DNA from 3 places in the Stappia sp. G46H5W genome. Region 3 is predicted to be linked to each of the others. Evidence: predicted binding sites of a transcription regulator. Region 3 holds the regulator's gene; each other region holds the start of a gene.
What was found. Region 3 encodes PhoB, which activates phosphate uptake and scavenging genes when phosphate is short. Its sites were predicted from a motif close to TGTCATNNANCTGTCAT; they were not measured.
Positions count from the first base shown of each region.

Region 1: ACVJ6E_RS12740 (esterase-like activity of phytase family protein) is a predicted target of PhoB. The motif match lies at 1,493-1,509, and genes of this name have one in related genera.
Region 2: phnF (phosphonate metabolism transcriptional regulator PhnF) is a predicted target of PhoB. The motif match lies at 1,969-1,985, and genes of this name have one in related genera.

Region 1 covers NZ_JBZFLL010000003.1:549,786-553,969, forward strand. Annotated here, with positions in the region: gene ACVJ6E_RS12740 (esterase-like activity of phytase family protein) at 1-1,429, opposite strand, end outside; gene ACVJ6E_RS12745 (class I SAM-dependent methyltransferase) at 1,535-2,356, opposite strand; gene ACVJ6E_RS12750 (metal-dependent hydrolase) at 2,356-3,228, opposite strand; gene ACVJ6E_RS12755 (PhoX family protein) at 3,404-4,184, shown strand, end outside.
Region 2 covers NZ_JBZFLL010000004.1:572,215-576,398, forward strand. Annotated here, with positions in the region: gene argE (acetylornithine deacetylase) at 1-1,072, shown strand, start outside; gene phnF (phosphonate metabolism transcriptional regulator PhnF) at 1,093-1,839, opposite strand; gene phnG (phosphonate C-P lyase system protein PhnG) at 2,140-2,607, shown strand; gene phnH (phosphonate C-P lyase system protein PhnH) at 2,607-3,233, shown strand; gene ACVJ6E_RS15515 (carbon-phosphorus lyase complex subunit PhnI) at 3,233-4,184, shown strand, end outside.
Region 3 covers NZ_JBZFLL010000001.1:1,020,204-1,024,387, reverse strand. Annotated here, with positions in the region: gene pstB (phosphate ABC transporter ATP-binding protein PstB) at 21-782, shown strand; gene phoU (phosphate signaling complex protein PhoU) at 851-1,561, shown strand; gene phoB (phosphate regulon transcriptional regulator PhoB) at 1,699-2,397, shown strand; gene ACVJ6E_RS04180 (GcrA family cell cycle regulator) at 2,541-3,083, opposite strand; gene ACVJ6E_RS04175 (aspartate aminotransferase family protein) at 3,582-4,184, shown strand, end outside.

The sequences.
Region 1 (4,184 bases), on a different contig from region 3:
TCGTCGGCTGCATGGCGTAGGCGCTGTCGTTCACCGCATAGAGAATGCCCGGCTCGCTCGGGTCGGCGGCAAGGCCCGACAGGGCGCCGAAGCCGATCGGCCGCCCCGCGTCATCCATCCGCGACACGATCATCGGATAGGCGGCAACCCCTTCCGCCCGCTCATAGAGCGTCACATGCGAGCGCAGGCCCGTCTCCTCGACGAGATCCGCCTCGTTGGAGACGGCGAAGAGGTTGCGTCCCGGAATGGCGACCGCCCCTTCCGGCGCAACGCCGGTCGGCAGCAGCTGGACGAAGTCCGGCGCCGCGCCCGTATCGCGATAGACGCCGATGGCCGAGCCGCGCTCGGACAGCACGAAGATCAGCGTCTCCTCGCCGAAGCGGTCGACCTCCAGCCCTTCGGGTTCGGCGCCCTTGTTGCCCGAACGCTTCTCCGGATAGTGGCCGGCCATTGCGACGCGGTACTCGAAGTCGAGACCGCTCTCGTGGAGCACCTCGCCGGACTTGGATAGAATTGTGAAGCCGCGCGAGCCGCCCTCGTAGTCGCCCTCGTTGGCGATCACCAGCCGCTCGCCGTCCAGCCACTTCACCGCATCCGGCTCTCGGGCAACGCCAGTCAGCGTGCCGTCGAAGGTCAGCGCGCCCTCTTCCTCGACGTCGACATTCTCCAGATCGACGGTCCCTGCGGAGAAATGCGAGAGGATTTCGCCGCTGGCCCCGTCGACGATGACGATGTGGTTGTTTTCCTGCAGCGTCACCGCGACCTCGTTGGCCGCGTTGATGTCGACGAACTCCGGCTCCGGATCCTCCGGGGCGATGGCAGCCAGGCCCGTCAGGTCGACCTTGCGGGCATTGGCGCAGTCGGGCAGCCCGTCCGTCACCGGCAGCAGCACCAGGAAGCCCGCCGGCATCTGCGGCAGCGCGCCGTCGTTCAGGTCCTCGTCGCGCTCGTTCTCGATGGCGACGGCAACGAGGTCGCCGGAGGGCGACAGGGCGACGGAGTCGGGCTGGCCGCCCAGATCGCAGGACGCCCCGACCTTGCGTGTGGCAATGTCGATCGTCACCAGCCGGCCGGACGGCGCGGTGTAGCTCTTCGAGGTGTTGACGCCGGCGAAGACCTGTCCGCCCAGCACCGCTACCGAGGTCGGCTCGCCGTCGAGGCCGACGAAACCGGCCGGCTTCGGCGCTGCCGCATCCGTGATGTCGATAAAGCCGACGCCGCCCAGCGGGCTGTCGGAATAGACGAGCATCATCCCGTCGGCGGTCGCGGCGATGATCTCGGCCGAGGTTTCGGTCTTGCCGTCCGTGCCGGCCGGCAGGTTGGTGTTGACCGGGAAGGAAGCGACCCGGTTGAACACCGGATCGGCGGAGGCCGCGACGGTCGAGCCGAGAAGCGCGGCGGCAAGCGCGCCGAGCACCGAGAATTTCATGGATGTTTCCCCCGAAAATGGCAGGCGGCGCCTACGCCGGTCCGGCAGTGTTACGGGGTGGACATGACATCTGCTTGACAGCCGGAGCGGGTCGCCAAAACCCTTTTACGCCAGGGGTTTGCGGTAGCGACGGGCAAGGTACACGACGGCTCCGGACTTCAAGGTGCCATAGAGGATCGAGCCCTTGGCGCCGGAAAACTCCTTCAAGAACCGCCGCATCATGGCGGTCTTCTGGATGCGGCTCATCTTGCGCTCGTTGACCGCGTCGAGCGCGCTGACCACGCCCGGCGACAGGTTGGTTTCGCTCTCCAGCACCAGGCCCGATGCGCCGAGATCCCGGTCCAGCCCTTCGATCATCGTCGAGGCACGCATGTCGGCCCAGGTGAAGCAGCCACCCGGCGCCAGCACCCGCGCCACTTCGCGGGCGAAGGCCGGCACATTGGCGTAGCAATGGGAGGACTCGATGTTGACGACGATGTCGAAGCTTGCGTCCGCAAAGGGCAGCGCCTCCGCATCGCCCACCTCGAAGGTAAGGTTCGGCGTGTCGCTGTTGAGCTGCCGCGCCCGCCGCACCGTCTCGGGCGAGTAGTCGAGGCCGGTCACCGCGGCCGGCGCCATGTAGCGGGCGATGTAGCGCGCTCCGCCGCCCCGGCCCGAGCCCACTTCCAGAACGCGCGCGCCCTCGACTGCGAGCCCGGCCATCGCCTGATGGTAGAGCCCGATGAAGGCGCGCTCCGGCTCATCCTCCGCCGTCAGCGGAAAGGCGTCGCCCGCCGGCATGTAGCCGTAGTTCATGAAGCGCCAGTCGCTGTCGCGCCAGGTTCTGGAGAGGATGTTGTAGAGCCGCTTCCACGCCCATTTGCGGCTCTTCGGGAAGGCGCCGCGCTCGACCGCACGCAGGATGTAGACGAAGGCGCGGCTGGTCATCAGGCGGGGGTCTCCTGCGCCGCGCTGTCGGCGGCATACTCGTTGGCGAGCCAGGCCCGCCCCTTGCGGATGAGGTCGCTGTCGTCGACCTTTCGCGGATCATAGCCCGGCAGGTAGTAGCACAGGAAGGACCAGAGGCTGACCCGCGTATAGCCGGGCGAGACCATCTGCAGCCAGGCGAAGCGCGACCAGAACCGGAAGCCGGTGCGGATGCCGTCGGCCTGCGCGTGCAGGCGCACGTTGCGCAGGAAGATCCGCACGAAATGGACCGCCGTGAGGTTCATCGCCGAAACGCGAAGCCCGTAGCGCTTCCAGGCCGGCATGCCGGCCGCTGCCCGCTTGTAGACGTCGAGCGCGACCGCCTTGTGTTCCAGTTCCTCCAGCGCGTGCCACATCCACAGGCGCCGATAGGCCGGGTGCGCGTTGGAGAGGATTTTCTGGTGGCGCAGCGTCATGGTCGAGAAGTTTGCCGTCAGATGCTCGACCGCACAGGTCACCGCCAGCCGCAACAGGGGCACGTTGACGCTGCCGAGCACCGACTTCACCGGCCGCTCCATCGCCTCCACGTCGTAGCCGAGCCTCGCCAGCGTGCGGTTGTAGTCTTCGTGCTCGCGCGTGTGGAACGCCTCCTGCACCGCGTAGCCGTTGATTTCCTTGATCAGTTCCGGGTCGCCGAGCTTGGACGCATAGTGCTTCAGCGAGCGGATGAAGAACCGTTCGCCTTCGGGCAGGAAGATCGAGAAGGCGTCGAACATCGCGGTGCGCATCGGATCGCCGTCGAACCAGTGGCGCTCCGGATTGCCGGAGATGTTGAAGCGGATGTCGCGCGGCACGATCTCGTCGTCGTCATGCTCGCCTGCCCAACCGGGCATGGTTGCGCTCGTCATTAATACGGACCTTATGGAGTGTTGGACGTAAGGTAAAATGAGCGAGTTGCCCTTGCAAGACGTCCCGAGCCTCCGTCACACATATGAGTCACACCGGCGCTAGGGTCCAGCCAGAGGCCGCCGATGCGGCCCGCTTCCGGCCAGCGACAGGAGAGCCAGCATGGATCGCGACACCCAGCCCGACATCGATTTCGAGGACTTTTCCTTCGACGCATTCGACGAGGCCCGCCGGCCCGGCCCGCAGGCAACCGGCTTCGACCAGGTGGTCGAGCGCGCACTGAGCCGCCGTGGTTTCCTGGGCGTTCTGGCCTATGGCTCGGGCGCTGCCGCCATGGGCCTCGGCACGGGCATGACCGGCCTGCTGTCGTCCGTCTCGGCCGAAGCCGCGACCTCGCGCTTCGCATTCACGCCGATCCCGATCGCCACCGACGCCACGGTCCACGTGCCCGAGGGCTACACCTGGCAGGTGCTGGCGCGCTGGGGCGACCCGCTGTTTTCCGATGCCGCCGAGTTCGACCACGCGACCGGCGGCGATGCCGCCACCTCCAGCCGCGTCTTCGGCGAAAACACCGACGGCATGGAGCTGTTCGTCGTCGGCGGCCGCCAGGTGATCGCGGTCAACCACGAATACGTCAATCCGAAGCTGAACCTGCCGAAGAACGACAAGGGCACGCCGGCAAGCGCCGAGGACGTGCGCAAGCTGCAGAACCTGCAGGGCGTCACGGTGATGGAAGTGACCGAAAGCGAGACCGGCTGGCGGATCGTCGTCGACAGCCCGCTCAACCGGCGCATCGACCACAACACGCAGATGCGCCTTTCCGGTCCGGCCGCCGGCCACGACCTCCTGAAGACCGAGGCGGATCCGACCGGCACCGCCTCGCTCGGCACCTTCAACAATTGCGGCGCGGGCCGCACGCCCTGGGGCACCTACCTGACCTGCG
Region 2 (4,184 bases), on a different contig from region 3:
GGCCGCGGACCGGCTGGGAGACCTAGGCGCCGAGATCCGGGTGATGGTCGACGAGACCGGAAGCAAGGCCAACCTGTTCGCGACCATCGGTCCGAACGAGGATGGCGGCATCGTGCTGTCCGGCCATAGCGATGTGGTGCCGGTGGCGGATCAGGACTGGTCGTCCGATCCGTTCCGCATGCGCGAGGCGGATGGGCTGCTGTACGGGCGCGGTGCCTGCGACATGAAGGGCTTCATCGCCGCGGTCCTGGCGACGGCGCCGCTCTTTGCCGCGTCGAAGCTGTCGCGACCGGTGCATATCTGCCTGACCTATGACGAGGAGGTCGGCTGCCTGGGGGCTCGCAAACTGGTGAGCGAGTTGCCCGGCATGGGCGTGCGGCCGGCGCTCGCCGTCATCGGCGAGCCGACGGAAATGCGGATCATCGAGGGGCACAAGGGCTGCTGCGAGTACACCACGAGTTTTCGCGGCCTGGAGGGGCATGGCTCGGCTCCCGATGCCGGCGTCAACGCGGTGGAATATGCGCTGCGCTACGGCATGCGGCTGATGGAGCTGAAGGAGCAGTTGAAGGAGAGGGCGCCTGCAGCCAGCCGCTTCGATCCGCCCTGGACGACGCTCCAGCTCGGGCGGCTGATGGGCGGGGTGGCGCACAACGTCATCCCCGGGCTCGCCAGCCTCGACTGGGAGATGCGCCCGGTCACCGAGGCCGACCGTGCCTATGTGTGCGAAGCCATCGATGCCTATGTCCACGACGAGCTGCTGCCGGCCATGCGCGCCGTGCATCCGCAGGCCTCGATCCGCCGCGAGGTGGTGGGGGAAGTCGCGGGACTGGAACCGGTGGAAGAGAACGAGGCGCGCCGCATCGTCGCCGAGCTGACGGGCGCCAACGGTGCCGATGTCGTGTCCTTTGGGACGGAGGCCGGTCTTTTCCAGCAGCTGGGAATGTCGGTCGTCGTCTGCGGCCCGGGCTCGATCGCGCAGGCCCACAAGCCGGACGAGTTCGTATCGCTCGATCAGCTCGGAGCATGTCTTGCGATGCTCGAGCGGCTGGCCGGTCGTCTGCGCGCTTCCTAGGCTGCACAACGCTCCTCTGCTCAGGACGACGAGCCGGGCTCGGTTGCGACCGAGAGGCTGACGCGGTCTGCGGCAAAGCGGCTGTGGCTGGCCTGGATCGGATGCCCTTGCGCATCCACGTTGAGCGAACGGGTGAGCAGGACCACGGCACCGGGCTGCAGGGCAAGGTCCGCCCGGTCGGAGGCGGTGGCCGGGGCTGCCGAAATCTCCGTCGATTGACGCACATAATCAGCGACGCCGCAGGCCGCCAGTGCCCGCGTGATCGATCCTTCGCGGCGATAGGCGTCGGGCAGTCCGGCGAAGCGCTCGGCGTCGAACCAGTGGACGGCGCGGGACAGGGGGACCCCGTCCGCCTCGCCAAGCGTTTCGAGCCGGAGCAGCGGGGCCCCCTCGGCGAGCCGCAATTGAGCCGCAAGTTCCGGTGTCGCGCTTTCCTGCGAGACGCCGACGAGGCGCGTGACGGCCTGAGCCACCTGACCGCCGAGGCCGGCGGAAAAGCGGGTTCGGGTGCTGATCGGGTAGGTGACGCGGCGACGCGGGACGATGGTGGTGCCGCGCCCCTGCACGGTCTCCACGACGCCTTCCCGGGCAAGTGCCGCCAGGGCCTGCCGTACCGTGTGGCGGTTGACGTCGAAGCGCGCGGCCAGCACCGCCTCGGTCGGCAGGCGCCCCGTGTCGTCATGGTCGCCATTGCCGATGGCAGCGCGAATTTCGTCGGCGATCTGCCGCCACAGGGCGACCCCCGTCTGCCGTTCAATTCCGCTCATGCGTGTCCCTTCGCCGCCGCTTCGGCCCTTGCTCTTCTAGCAAGGCCGGGCGCTGACAGCCAACAACTGTCGGGGCATGTGCTTGCTCATGCCCAGGCCCAGGCCCACGGACGAGGGGCGGGCTGGCGCTGTCATGCCGTCGTCACGCGGAACTTGTAGGCTCCATTATGTCGGTTGTCTATAATACTAGACAAATATAGATGGCGGGTGTAGTCAGCCTGGAGCCCGAAGGGCATGCCGCCGCGGTTGCGGTGACTGGCAATCGTCCGGGCAAGTGCGAATTCAGGAACGGAGCGGCAGATGGCGGAAGCTGAAACGCAAAGCGAGGCGGGGCCTGGCCTCAAGCGGCTGATGGACGTGCTGGCGGCTTCTCCCGGCGTGGAGATCGCGGCCTGCGCGGCGGCGCTCGGCGATCTGCCGGAGGCGATGCCGGTGCGCGGGCCTGAGATCGGCCTGGTCATGGTGCGCGGCCGCATCGGTGGTGATGGCGCTCCTTTCAACCTCGGCGAGGCGGCGGTGACACGGGCCACCGTCCGGCTTGCCGGCGGCACTGTCGGCCATGCCTATGCGCTCGGGCAGGACCGGGCGAAGGCGCGCCTTTGTGCAGTGCTTGCCGCGATGTGGAGCGAGGGCGCGCGCCGCGACGAAATCGAGGCGCAGGTGCTGGCGCCGCTGGCAGCGGCTCGTGCGGGCGAGATCTCCCGCGTCAAGCGCGAGGCGGCGGCCACCCGCGTCGACTTCTTCACAATGGTCCGGGGAGACGACTGATGTCCGAAGCCCTTCTTTCCACGGTTGCCGTCTCCGGCGGCTTCAACGGTCCGGTTTTCGAGGCGCAGGCCGTCTTTCGCGCCCTGATGGATGCGATGGCCCGCCCCGGCACCGTTCATGATCTTCCCGTCTCCATCGCGCCGCCCGCGCCGCTGGGGCAGGGCTCCGGGGCAGTGGCGCTGGCGATGTGCGATCCCGATACGCCGGTCTGGCTCGGCGAAGGGGCCGACAGCGAGAGCGTGCGGGCCTGGCTGTCCTTCCAGTGCGGTGCGCCGGTGGTGCTGGGGGCCGAAAGGTCCGCTTTCGCCTTCGCAAGGGGCGCGAACATGCCGGCAATGGACGCCTTTGCCGTCGGAACGCAGGAATATCCCGACCGCTCGACGACGCTGGTGGTCGAGGTGGAGGCGCTGGAGGGCGGCGTGCGCCTGATGCTGGAGGGGCCCGGCATCGACGGTCAGCGGATCGTGGGGCCGGTCGGTCTGCCGGAAGATTTCGTGGCTCAACGCGCCGCGAACCGGGCGCTCTTTCCGCGCGGTGTCGATGTCGTGCTCGTCGCGGGGCTGCGCATGATGGCGCTGCCGCGCAGCACGGTCGTATCCCATGCCAACGAGACGGAGGCGGGCTGATGTATGTCGCAGTCAAGGGCGGCGAGGCGGCCATTGCCAACGCCCACAAGATGCTGGCCGACCGTCGCCGCGGCGACCGGTCCCTTCCCTCGATCACCGTCGAACAGCTCGTCGAGCAGCTGGCGCTGGCCGTCGACCGGGTGATGGCGGAAGCCTCCCTCTACGCGCCTGAGCTTGCCGCGCTGGCCGTCAAGCAGGCGCGGGGCGACATGATCGAAGCGATCTTCCTGCTGCGCGCCTATCGCACGACCCTGCCGCGCTTCGGTGCCTCGCTGCCGGTCGAGACCGGCGAGATGGTTGCCGAGCGGCGGGTTTCGGCCACCTACAAGGATTTGCCCGGGGGACAGGTTCTCGGTCCGACCTTCGACTACACGCATCGCCTGCTCGATCCTGCCCTTGCCGGCGACGAGACGGTGGCGCCGGCCCCGGCGCGCGAAAGCGAAGGCGAGCCGCTGACCCGCGTCGCCGACATTCTGGCGCAGGAAGACCTGATCGAGCGGGCCTATTCGGGAGACCCGGCCGAGATGCCGCAGGAACCCTCCGGCGACCTGACGCGCGAGCCGATGGAGTTTCCGATGGCGCGCGATCTGCGCCTTCAGGCTCTTGCGCGCGGCGATGAGGGGTTTTTGCTGGCCCTCGGCTATTCCACCCAGCGCGGCTACGGGCGCACGCATCCCTTCGCTGGCGAGATCCGCATCGGCGAGGTTGAGGTAGAGATCGACGTGCCCGAGCTCGGTTTTGCCGTCTCGCTCGGCCGCATCCGCGTGACCGAATGCCAGATGGTCAACCAGTTCGCCGGCTCGGCGAAACTGCCGCCGCAGTTCACCCGCGGCTATGGCCTGGTGTTTGGCCAGTCGGAGCGCAAGGCGATGGCGATGGCACTCGTCGACCGGTCGCTGCGCGCCGGCGAGCTGGGCGAGGACCGCGTTGCCCCGGCGCAGGACGAGGAAT
Region 3 (4,184 bases):
AGCCTGAGAAAGTCGCCGCCATGAACGAGGCCAAGATTTCAGCCGAGAAGGTCCAGGTCTTCTACGGCGACACCCACGCCATCAAGGATGTGAGCATCCGCATCGAGGAGAAGACGGTCACCGCCTTCATCGGCCCGTCGGGCTGCGGCAAGTCGACCTTCCTTCGCTGCATCAACCGGATGAACGACACGATCGACGTCTGCCGCGTCGAGGGCAACATCCTGATCGACGGAGAGGACATCTACGATCCCAAGGTCGACCCCGTGCAGCTGCGCGCCAAGGTCGGCATGGTGTTCCAGAAGCCGAACCCGTTCCCCAAGTCGATCTTCGACAACATCGCCTACGGCCCGCGCATCCACGGCCTGGCCCGCAACAAGGCGGCGCTGGAGGAGATCGTCGCCTCCAGCCTGCAGAAGGCCGGCCTGTGGAACGAGGTGAAGGACCGCCTCGACGAGCCGGGCACCGGCCTGTCCGGCGGCCAGCAGCAGCGCCTGTGCATTGCCCGCGCCATCGCCGTCAGCCCGGAAGTGATCCTGATGGACGAGCCCTGCTCGGCCCTCGATCCCATCGCCACCGCCAAGGTGGAGGAGCTGATCGACGAGCTGCGTGAGAACTACACAATCGTCATCGTCACCCACTCCATGCAGCAGGCCGCCCGCGTCTCGCAGCGCACGGCCTTCTTCCACCTCGGCAACCTGGTCGAGGAAGGGGCGACGAACGACATCTTCACCAACCCCCGGGACAAGCGCACCCAGGACTACATCACCGGCCGCTTCGGCTAGTCTGGACCAGCCGCGGGAACAGACGGGATGACGCGTGCACCTTGCCGCGCCCCGAATGGAGAAGAGACATGAGCCAACATACCGTTTCGTCGTTCGACGAGGAGCTGAAGGAAGTCGCCGGCCGGGTGTCGGAGATGGGCGGCCTCGCCGAGATGATGCTGAACGATTCCGTGCAGGCCCTGGTGCGCATGGACAAGGAACTTGCCCGCCGCGTGATCGCACAGGACAAGCGGGTCGATGCCCTGCAGTTCGAGATCGAGGAGCAGGCGATCCTGATCATCGCCCGCCGTCAGCCGGTCGCCAGCGACCTGCGCGACGTGATCTCGGCGATGCGCATCTCCAACGACCTTGAGCGCGTCGGCGATCTCGCCAAGAACGTCGCCAAGCGCGTCATCGCCATCGAGGGTACCTTCGACTCCAAGAAGTTCGCCCTCGGCGTGGAGCACATGACCGAGCTCGCCCAGAGCCAGCTCAAGGATGTGCTGGATGCCTATGCCGGCCGGGACGGCGTGGCGGCGGCCTCCGTGCGCGACCGCGACGACGAGGTCGACGCGCTCTACACTTCGATCTTCCGCGAACTCCTCACCTACATGATGGAGGATCCGCGGCAGATCTCGGTCTGCGCCCATCTGCTGTTCTGCGCCAAGAACATCGAGCGCATCGGCGACCATGCAACCAACATCGCCGAAAACGTCATGTACATGTCGACCGGCGTGCTGCCGACCGACGAGCGTCAGAAGGTCGACGAGACCGGCATCGAGACCGATACCGCGTCCTGAGGACGCCCTGGCAACCTGACGATGGCGCGGACGGCCCTGCCGTCCGCCGCCGCTGACAACGAGAGCCGGCAAGGCGGCGCGAGCGAAAAGCCGCGCCGATGCCTCCCGGCCGGGTCGATTGGACAAGGGTATCCGACATGCCGAAGGTCCTTATTGTCGAGGACGAAGAGCCTCTCATCATGATGCTGCGCTACAATCTCGAGGCCGAGGGCTACACGGTCGAGACCTGCATGCGCGGTGACGAGGCCGATCTTCTCCTGCGCGAGAGCCAGCCGGACCTGCTGCTTCTCGACTGGATGCTGCCGGGTCTGTCCGGCATCGAACTGTGCCGCCGCCTGCGCTCGCGTGCCGAGACGGAACGTCTGCCGGTGATCATGCTCACCGCCCGCGGCGAGGAGCAGGAGCGCATCCGCGGCCTTGCCACCGGTGCCGACGACTATGTGGTGAAGCCGTTCTCGATCCCGGAGCTGATGGCGCGGGTGCGCGCGATGCTGCGCCGGGCAAAACCGGAGGTCGTCTCCTCGCTGTTGCGCGCGGGCGATCTGGAACTTGACCGGGAGACACACCGGGTGCGCCGCTCGGGCCGCGAGATCCATCTCGGCCCGACCGAGTTTCGCCTGCTGGAGTTCCTGATGACCTCGCCGGGGCGTGTCTTTTCGCGCGAGCAGCTGCTCGACGGCGTCTGGGGCCATGACGTCTATGTCGACGAGCGCACGGTCGATGTGCATGTCGGGCGCCTGCGCAAGGCCATCAACCGCGGCAAGGTGCCGGATCCGATCCGCACCGTGCGCGGCGCCGGCTACGCCTTCAACGACCAGTTCGCCGCCGCCTCCTGAAACCCGCAGCTAGCGGAAACGCCGGGGCGGCTGTCGCGCCGTCTATCTGCGAACCGGCACCAGAATGCGAAAAGGCCCGCCGCGGATACCGCAGGCGGGCCTTTCTCGTAACTGCGCCCCCGGAAACGGGCCGGGGCGTTGCCTCAGCCGTTGGCAACGTTGCGGTCGCGGCGGCGGTCGCTCGCCGGCTGGTAGGCGATGCGGCAATGATAGGTGCAGTAGGGGACGCCCGGGTTCGACGGGTGGCCGCAGAAGTAGAAGTCTTCCTTGGTCGGGTCGCCGATCGGCCATTTGCAGGTCCGCTCGGTCAGCGTCAGGATCGTCGCACGCTTGGCGATCGGCACCAACTCGGCAACCGGCTTGGCCTGCGGCGCGGGAGCCGCGACCGGAGCGGTCTCGATCTTCAGCGCGGTGGCGCCCACCGTCTGCGGTGCCGAGGGGGCGTTGCCGCCCTGCTGCTGGGTCGCGGCCTGTGCCGCTTCCTCCGCGCCGCCCTTGGCCGGCTTGGCGCGCGCCTTCTGGGCGGGAGCCGCCGCCTTGGCGCGTCCCGACAGGCCGAGGCGGTGAACCTTGCCGATCACCGCATTGCGGGTCACGCCGCCCAGTTCTGCAGCGATCTGGCTGGCGCTCAGCCCGTCGGTCCAGAGCTTTTTGAGAAGGTCGACGCGTTCGCTTGTCCAGGACATGCGCTCAACTCCGTGTTTGATCGGGCCCCGACATCTGGTTAATAAAAGGTTATCGGCACACCGTGAGGGTGCCCCGCTCATTGCCGGATTTTGAGGCTATTGTGAGTCGGATACACGAGATCTCGTATTTCTTGACTGCAAAGCTACAATATGCCGGGTTTGCGGTTCAAGGTGAGGGGGCGATTCACCTGGGGATTGATACGGTTTTCCCCAGAAAAGGCCGTTTCCGGCGACTTTGGTTTCGCCGCGGCCCGAGCGGCGCGCATAGCCAATTCCGTTGACTTTCCCGCGCTCTCCCGGTGTATAACGGGGCTTCCTCGCCGTGCCGCCTCTCGTGGGCGGCATAATTGCTTTCGGCGATGCCTGTCGGCGGTTCTTGCCGCTCTTTGCGGCGGCATGACGGCAGCGTTCCGACAGCAGGCGAGGGGATCGAAGGCGGCTCGCTCCGCCAAGGCATCTCCCCGGCAGGACAGCCGGTCAATGGGAGCAGGTAAGGACATGGAAGGCTCATCTCTCTATCAGACCTACAGCCGCGCGAACCTGGAGTTCGTGCGTGGCGAGGGTGTGTGGCTGGAGACTTCCGATGGCCGACGCTTTCTCGACTGCGCCGCCGGCATCGCCGTCAATTCGCTCGGACATTCCCATCCCGGCCTCGTCAAGGCACTGAAGGACCAGGCCGACAAGCTGTGGCACGTGTCCAACGTTTACGCGATCGAGGGGCAGGAAGCGTTCGCGCGCAAGCTGGCCCAGGCGACCTTTGCCGACCGGGTGTTCTGCACCAACTCCGGCGCCGAGGCGCTGGAATGCGCGATCAAGACCGCGCGGCGCTACTTCTATGCGAAGGGCGAGCCGGAGCGGGTCGACATCATCACCTTCGAGGGTGCCTTCCATGGCCGTACGCTGGCGACCATCGCCGCCGGCGGGCAGGAGAAGTATCTGGAAGGCTTCGGTCCCAAGGCTCCGGGCTTCGTCCAGGTGCCGTTCGGCGACCATGAGGCGTTGCTTGCCGCCATCGGCGATACCACCGCAGGCCTGCTGATCGAGCCGATCCAGGGCGAGGGCGGCATCCGCCCGGTGCCGACCGAGTACCTGCGCGAGCTG